Regions from separate parts of the Corynebacterium incognitum genome, predicted to be linked through region 1. Evidence: predicted binding sites of a transcription regulator. Region 1 holds the regulator's gene; the other holds the start of a gene.

The links. Region 1 encodes LexA, which represses DNA repair genes until DNA is damaged. Its sites were predicted from a motif close to CGAACANNTGTTCG; they were not measured.
Region 2: the regulator LexA is predicted to act here: its motif matches at 2,799-2,812, upstream of H0194_RS02145 (SAV_6107 family HEPN domain-containing protein).

What each region holds. Positions count from the first base shown of each region.
Region 1 is NZ_CP059404.1:249,642-253,852, forward strand. It holds gene hrpA (ATP-dependent RNA helicase HrpA) at 1-811, shown strand, start outside; gene nrdR (transcriptional regulator NrdR) at 808-1,266, opposite strand; gene lexA (transcriptional repressor LexA) at 2,050-2,760, shown strand; gene H0194_RS01215 (DeoR/GlpR family DNA-binding transcription regulator) at 3,003-3,857, shown strand; gene ptsP (phosphoenolpyruvate--protein phosphotransferase) at 3,945-4,211, opposite strand, start outside.
Region 2 is NZ_CP059404.1:453,004-457,214, forward strand. It holds gene rsmH (16S rRNA (cytosine(1402)-N(4))-methyltransferase RsmH) at 1-466, opposite strand, end outside; gene mraZ (division/cell wall cluster transcriptional repressor MraZ) at 644-1,078, opposite strand; gene H0194_RS02140 (DUF3040 domain-containing protein) at 1,636-2,067, opposite strand; gene H0194_RS02145 (SAV_6107 family HEPN domain-containing protein) at 2,261-2,698, opposite strand; gene H0194_RS02150 (GNAT family N-acetyltransferase) at 2,885-3,460, shown strand; gene H0194_RS02155 (polyprenyl synthetase family protein) at 3,432-4,211, shown strand, end outside.

The sequences.
Region 1 (4,211 bases):
GACTGTCACAACCAAGGTGGATGGCCACGCCATCACCGCCTATCCCGGCCTCGAAGTGACGCCGCAAGGAATCGCAAAACGGATCTTCCCGACCAAGGCGGCCGCTGACGCCTCTTTGTTTAGCGCTAACCTCACCTTGCTGCTCAAGGACACATCTGTCTCCGCAAAACAGATGACCAATGGCTTGCCCCTGCAGCAGCGCGTCGCGGTGGACCATTATCCGCACGGCGGGGCTGCCGGGTTAGTCACTGATGCCAAGGTGGCCGCCATCCGCGATGAGATGGTCGGCGCAGGCGGGCCGGCCCGCAGCCCGGAGGACTTCGAACTCCTCAAAGCGAAGGTCAAGCCCACAGTCCCAACCCAGGTACGCAACACGGTGGTGACTTTGGCACCTGCCCTCGTCACCTACGCCAACTTGCACAAAGAGCTGGCCTCATGGGAAGGGCCAGCCATTGAGGACATGCAGCGCCAACTAGAGTTCCTGCTGCCTAAGAACGCTGTCACTGTCCACGGTGTACGACACCTCAAGCATCTTCCGCGCTATCTGCAGGCGATGGAGATCCGCCTTCAGGAGATGAACCACGACCCGGATAAGGACGCGGACCGCCAGGACATGGTGGGCGAAGCCTACGCGCTCCTCAACAACCGCCTGCGCCAACTGCCCGCCGGGGCGGAGCAGTCACGTGAGGTCAAAGACATTAGATGGATGATAGAGGAATTGCGCGTCAGCCTCTTCGCACAACGGCTGGGCACAGCACACCCGGTGTCCCTGCGACGCATCGACAAGGCCGTAGCGAAGCTGGGCCGTTAGGCCCCTTCGCGGGCGCGGCGACGCATGAGACGAATCTCTGACTCGAAATCCTCCGCGCTGTCGAAGGACTTGTACACCGACGCGAAGCGCAGATAAGCCACCTCGTCGAGCTCGCGCAGCGGCTCCAAAATGGCTAACCCGATCTCATTCGCATTGACCTGGGAGCTGCCGTGGCTTCGCACTGTCTCCTCGACCTCTTGGGCAAGACGCTTCAACGCGTCATCACTGACCTCGCGCCCTTGGCACGCGCGACGTACGCCTCGGATCAGTTTGTCCCGGCTAAATGGCTCAGCAAGCCCGTTACGCTTCACAACCAACAAGACGGCCTTCTCCACGGTGGTAAACCGGCCTTTGCACGACGAGCATTCGCGTCGGCGCCGAATGGCCGCACCGCCGTCCGCCATGCGGGAGTCAATTACTCGCGACTGCTGGTGGTGACAAAACGGGCAATACAATCCAGGGCCTTCCTCAACTCGTGGAGTCCATTATGACCTTTATTCTAGCCCGCGCCCTGGAAGGGCATTAACGACCCACCAGGCTAGTCGAACGGTTTAACGCACTGAAGACGAGTACTCAACTACGGCGGCAGTATCGCGGCTCACCTGAGACTGCGGAGCAGGTGAATCCGAGACGCTCTGTCCGGCGATGAGCGTACCTACGAACACAGCGAAACCGAACACAGCACCTAGTGCGATGTCCTGGCGACGAGAGCCTCGGGATTCGACTTCGTTCGCCCGATCTGTGGGCCGCAGGCCCCTCACAGCACCGTCCGACCGTTCGAAAGGCGTGGCTCGTTCCAGCGGGACCGTCCGAATGGAAGCGGCCAGATAGCTACGCCGCACGCGTGGAACACTAGGCTCCTCGTAGTCCCAGACTGCTGCAGCTGGCACTACGTTGGCAGCGTTGGAAGCTGCATAGTTGCGGTTACGAACTGGATTGATGGCGATGGTCATTGTTAGTCCTTTCATTGAATGTGTGCTCATAATAACGTCGGTGTAAGACAAAGAATTCCACATCGTTCGAATCTGTAGAGCACATGTTCGATTTCGTTTCTACGTTCGATTTATAGCAACCCCTCGAACATTTGTCCAGTTTTCCGCGCGCCCACTCGAACAAACAGGCGCACTATGCTAAAAAGTAGTTAAGTGTTCGAATCCGCTTGGTCGAACCTCACCTACGCGACAACCAGCCACACCAGCAACCAACATTGTTGAAATACTGAAGCTTTGGAGAATGCAATGACCCCACCTACTCAACCGCGCGAAGGCAAGCCTGACGTCAAGTCACTGTCCGCGCGCCAGCGCCGAATCCTTGAAGTCATCCGAGACGCCGTGGTGTTACGCGGCTATCCGCCGAGCATCCGCGAGATCGGCGACGCCGCCGGCCTGCAGTCCACCTCATCAGTGGCGTACCAGCTCAAGCAGCTGGAGGAAAAGGGCTTCCTGCGCCGAGATCCCAATAAGCCCCGCGCCGTGGATGTGCGCGATTTCAATCCAGACGAGGGCGCACGCCGCAAGCCCGGACCGCAGAGCAAGCGAGAAATAGAAGCTGCGATGCCTGAGGAAGCAAGCTCGGCAACGCTCATTCCGGTGGTGGGCCGCATTGCCGCGGGCTCCCCCATCACGGCCGAGGAAAACGTCGACTCTTACTACCCGCTCCCCGCGGAAATTGTGGGCGACGGGGAGCTGTTCATGCTGCAGGTCGTCGGCGAATCGATGCGAGATGCCGGCATCCTTGACGGCGACTGGGTTATCGTGCGCTCCCAACCGGTGGCCGAAGAAGGCGAGTTCGTGGCCGCCCTGCTGGAGGGCTCCGAAGCTACCGTAAAGGAATTCCACAAGGACTCCTCCGGGGTATGGCTGCTTCCACACAACGAGGCCTTTGCCCCCATCAAGGGCGACGAAGCCGAAATCATGGGCAAGGTTGTTTCGGTAATGCGCAAGCTTTAGCTTCGGCCTACACCCCCGAGTGTGGCTAGCACTCGTCCCACCAGTGAGGCGCCCGACTTCCCACTTCATGGAAGCGGGCGCCTTGTGAGCTGCGACAATGTTGCCGAAGCAGGCCACTTCCGCCGTGTGAACATCACACGGCGCGTGTGAACTTTGTAGCCGAAGGAAGTTACCAGTGCCGCCAGGCAAAGTTTCTGAGAAACTATAAATATTGAAGTTTCCCATTACCTAAGGAGTTGCTGATGTACGCCGATGAGCGGAGGCGCCAGATTGCTTCGTTGACTGCAGTTGAGGGGCGCGTCAATGTCTCCGAATTGGCCCGGCACTTCGACGTCACTCCGGAGACGATCCGTCGCGACCTCGCTGCGTTGGATGACTCCGGCATGCTGCACCGCGTGCACGGCGGCGCCGTGGCGGCACAAAATTTCCACACAGCCGAGGAAGCCCTGGACGCCCGCCTCCGCTCCGCACCGCAGGCCAAGGCCGCCATCGCGGAAGCCGCGCTATCATTCCTTCCGGAGGCTGGCGGCAGCATCTTCCTCGACGCGGGCTCCACAGTCCACTCTTTTGCCAGCCTAATCCGGCTCAACAACGCGGCCTCTGGTTTGTCGGTGGTCTCTAATTCCCTACCGATCGCCCTGAGCCTGGCCAACGTGCCGGACACCACCGTGCAGCTGCTCGGCGGTACCGTGCGAGCGTTGACCCAGGCTGTTGTGGGCGACATCGCACTGCGGACGATGGCACTACTGCGGGCAGATGTTGCTTTCTTGGGTACCAACGCCATCACTTTGGACAACGGGCTGTCCACGGCCGATCCCCAAGAGGCAGCTATCAAGACGACGATGGTGACCAACGCCCGCAAAGTCGTGGTGCTATGTGACGCCACCAAACTAGGCAATGATTTCCTAGTCAATTTCGCGTCCCTTGATGATGTTGACGTCATCATCACCGACTCCACCGCACCTACGTCCTTCGTGCAGGAGCTGCGCGATAAGGGCATCGAGGTCGTCGTAGCTGATCCCCGAGCGGCCAGCTACACGATTTTGTCGGATCCAATATCTGTTCACACCATCGAGGCCCGACGGCTCCCCCGCTAGCCCGGGAAAGACACGAGGCCGGGGACGTGGTCCCCGGCCCTATTCTGTCCCGCACTTACCGTAAATGATGTGCTTCTCGCGCTGCTATTAAGCGTTCGCGAGCAGTTCGCGAACAGCAGTTCGGCCTTCCACGGCGCCAGCAGCGTCGCAGGCGACGCGTGCGGCTTCTTGGCACTGCTCAAGTGTAAGCTCAGAAAGCTGCGCACCCGCCGCCGCTACGGCGGACGAGGCAGCGGACAAAGAGTTTACCCCCAGTCCGGTGAGCACAGCCGCGAGCTGCGGATCGGCCGCGGCCTCACCGCACACGCCCACAGGCACATTGTGTTCACGGGCTACCTCACAGGTCCGCTGGAT
Region 2 (4,211 bases), 200 kb from region 1:
CTGCGGTGAGTGGCTGGGAGGCGTCCATGCGCATATCGAGCGGGGCGTCCGTGCGGTAGGCAAAGCCGCGATCTACCTGGTCCAGCTGCATAGAAGAGACCCCGAGATCAAAAAGCGCGCCGGCCAGCCCGTGCTGCTGTGCCCGCGCCGCGATGGGCGAATCAGAGCCCTCGACCTCGCGCCACACGTCGTCGAAACGTGCGTTGATAGGTAAGAATCTGTCGGCGAACGGTGCGAGCCGCTCGGTGGCTTTGGCCAGCGACGCACTATCGCGGTCCACGCCGATGATGGATACCTCAGGGAAGGTCTGGAAGAAATACTCGGTGTGTCCACCCGCACCCAGGGTGCCGTCAACGATAACGGCATTGGAGCCAAGCTTCTCGACGCCCGGGGTCAACAGCTGAGCCATACGATCGCGCATGACGGGAACGTGGCCGTGGTTCGCCGCAATGTCGAAGTTGTCCATCTGTCCCCCTTTCCCGAAGTAGCTGCTTTCATCCCAGTGACGCCAAGAGTGCGTATAGGGCTCCGTCCGAAACCGCTTCTGATGTCGGGGAAGTACACCAGCGCGCGGTCTCGAACGAAGTCCGTACACACACTCTCTAGTTCTTTATTCACACGACGGGCCCTGTGGTGCGACGGCTTATAACAGCCCCGCGAGAACGTCGTCTGCATCGGCCGCCGAGTAGGCGTCCTCTGTCTCGTTCTGGTACGCGGTCCAGGATTCTGCATCCCAGATCTCAAGAAAATCCACCGAACCAATGACTACGCATTCCTTGGAAAGGTTGGCGTACTCGCGGTGTGCAGCCGACAGCGTGATGCGCCCGTTTCCGTCTGGCCTTTGCTCATCCGCACTGGCAGCCAGGTTGCGGATGAAGGCGCGAGCCTTCGGGTTGGTGCGCGAGACCGCAGCCGCCTTACGTGCACGTTCTGCGAACTCTTCACGCGGATAGACCGCTAAGGAGTGGTCCTGCCCTTTGGTCACCATCAATCCCCCGGCCAGTTCATCCCTGAACTTCGCAGGCAACGTCAGGCGGCCTTTGTCGTCGAGCTTCGGAGTGTAGGTTCCGAGAAACATCCCGGCGAACCCCTTTCCTTAACTCGATTCCACGGGCGTGTGAATTGTCCTTGCGATACAGAAGCGATCAGATCACCTCTCCACCGCTACGCCCCACTATAACCCACTTTCCCCCACCAGCACCACCACAACACCGCCCAAAACCTAATTTTCACCACAAAATCGCAGGCCACACACGAAAAAATTTGTGGGTGGAAATCCCCAACCACCCCTTGACAGCCCTCTTACACACGCCAAAATAGCCCCTCCAGACACTTCCCCCACTTATGCCCCATAGGGCAAAATAGCGATTTTCTCCCCCTCTATCCCCGGACCAACTGGGCTTTTCACCTCCACACGCCACCTAACGCCAGCCCCACAACCTCCCCTCCAACCCCATCCCACACCGAGTGGGGCAAAGTGGGGAATTTCAGTGGGGCGAAGTGGGGAATTTCGGAAAGGGCACCATGGGCCCAGTGCGAGGCACCGTGAAAACGCCAAAGCCCCTCCTCGTCACCAGCTCAAAAGCTAGCTACGAGAAGGGGCGAAATCTAACGGCTTACGTTAGCCGCTGGCGCCTAGCGTTCGTCGAACCTGCGGCGGAAGTTTTCCTCCATGCGATCCCCGAAGCTGGAGCCGCCACCAGAAGTCCGGCCACCACGGCTCCGGCCGGAATCCTGCGACGCAGAAGTAGAGCGCAGACGCAGCGACCCGCCCGCCGAGTCACCTCGGCCGCCTTGCAGCATCCAGATGCAGGCGCCGAACATGACAAGGAAGCCGACGATGGACAAGGCTACGAACCACAGACTCTGCTGCGCAAGTGCTACACCGCCGATAAGCATGACCAGGCCGACGACCACGAGAGCAACACCACGCAAGGTGATGCGTCCGCCGGAGTAGTCCCCGAAACTCGACCCTCCAGCAACCGAGGCACCGAACTTAGGGTCCTCTGCGAGCAGGGACGCCTCCATTTCACGAAGGGTCCGCAGCTCCTGCTCTGATAGCGACACTGTTCCTCCAAAGTACGTTTAGGGCATTTATTCGTGGCGTGCTGCCGTGCCTTTTCTCACCGCGCTCGGTGTCTTTCACACTAATACAACGCACCAGGAAGCCATAAAGTTCCCTCCACCCTACGTACCGGCCTTACCGGCAGCAAACGCGAGTTTCCGGCACAGCCCACGGAGCAATCGCACCACCTTGAAGCTACGCCGCGAAATCCGCTGCGCCGCCGGCGTGATCAACCTCATCAATAAACGCCGCCGTCAGCGCCATCAACTCACGCGCCTTCGCCGCATCCACGTCAACGGTCAGGCCACTTAACAGACGCGAACGCATCCGGGAGTAGCCGCGGAACTTGTCCGCCCATTCCTTCTCCGCCACACCAACCATGGCCAGCCGGTCCCACGCACTGGACGGCAGGCGCTTCCGCTTAGCCAGGGGCGAATCTGCAACCCGCGCGCCCGCGCAACGAAGCGCAGCCTGGTAGGCAGATTCCACAGCGGCATCCACCTTTCCGTGAAAGATGTGGTTACGCGCGTCATTCATGAGGTGGTACGCACTGTTAAGATAGGACTGCTTCCGTCCAGCCGCCCCAGAAGGGCGACCAGCGAACTTGGTAGTGGCGGAAATGACGGTAGCCATGATGACTGGCCGCTCCTTTCTAATCTTCCTCGAACGTCTCTGTCGTTCCTTTCGACACCCCTAACCTAGAACACCCTGCAGACATCACCCCCTCCCGTCTCGAACACCTTTTCGAACAACGTGTGACTTTGCCGCTCCCTGCATGTTTTCCTGCGTGAGAGCGTCGCGTTTGGTTCCATAGAAGATGTGACCGTTACCCTTCGCCGACTGACCCCCATCGAATTCAGCATGCTGACTCCCCTGTTGGTGGAGATCTATATTGAAGCGATGGGTTATCCGCGGGAGAAATATCTCGACCGCGCGCACGCCTGGAAGGGCGAGACCATGCGTCCCGGCTTTACCGCTGTCCTCGCTGAAGACGAATCAGGGGCGCTGGGCTTCGCCTATGGCTTCATCGGGTCCCGTGACACCTGGTGGGACAAACAGGTGCGTCGCGGCTTCGACGAACGCGGAGGCGCCACCGAGTCCCAGGAAAAAGTCATGCAGGACTACTTCGAGGTCGCTGAGATCCACGTGCTCCCCTCGACCCAGGGCCGCGGCATCGGCCGCCAGCTACTACACGGTTTGTTGTGGAACCAGCCCAGTGCCTTCGCAGTACTGTCCACCCCGGAAGTTCCAGGGGAATCCAATCCCGCGTTCCACCTCTACCGCTCGTTCGGCTTCTTCGATCTCCTCCGCTTCCTGGAATACCCCGCGGACACCCGCTCCTTTGCCATCCTCGCCCTAAATCTGCATGACTTCCAGCGCCCCAATCGCGCCTGAACGCCCCCGAACCCGCCTCACTGTCCACCACCCTCCCCGTCGTGCCCGTCACAGTGCGGGTCCGGGGTATCCTGAGCACGTGACTAACTCAGATTTCTCCTCCTACCCCAGCAACCTCGAGGCCGTTCCAGAGCACGTGCATCGCGTGCTTTCGGATTTTTTCCACGCCCGCAATGCCGAGGTAGCAGAAATCGGCACCCCGGTCAGCGAGGCCATCGCCCACCTCGAGGCCTTCGTCCTTGGCGGCGGCAAGCGCATCCGCCCTCTGTACGCGTGGGCAGGTTTCGTCGGCGCGGGCGGCCTGGGCGGCACGCACGGTGCAGCGGAAGATCCCGCGGCCATGCTGCGGGCGGCGGCGTCGCTGGAGTTTATCCAGGCGTGTGCCCTGATCCACGATGACATCATCGATGCCTCCGACACCCGGCGCGGCAACCCAACGGTCCACCGCGCTGTAGAGCAGCATCACCGCGACCAGGGCTTGCGTGGCGACGCTTCGACTTTCGGCGAGTCCATGGCCATCCTCATTGGCGACATGGCGTTGGTGTGGGCGGAAGACCTCTTTCAAGACTCCGGCCTGAGCCCCGCCGCGCTGCAGCGCTCCCGCGACGCCTGGCGCGGGATGCGTACGGAGGTCATCGGCGGACAGCTGCTGGACATTTCTCTCGAGGCCACAGGTTCCGAGTCCGTAGAGTTGGCCAACGCAGTAAACCGCTACAAGACGGCCGCATACACCATCGAAAGGCCTCTGCAC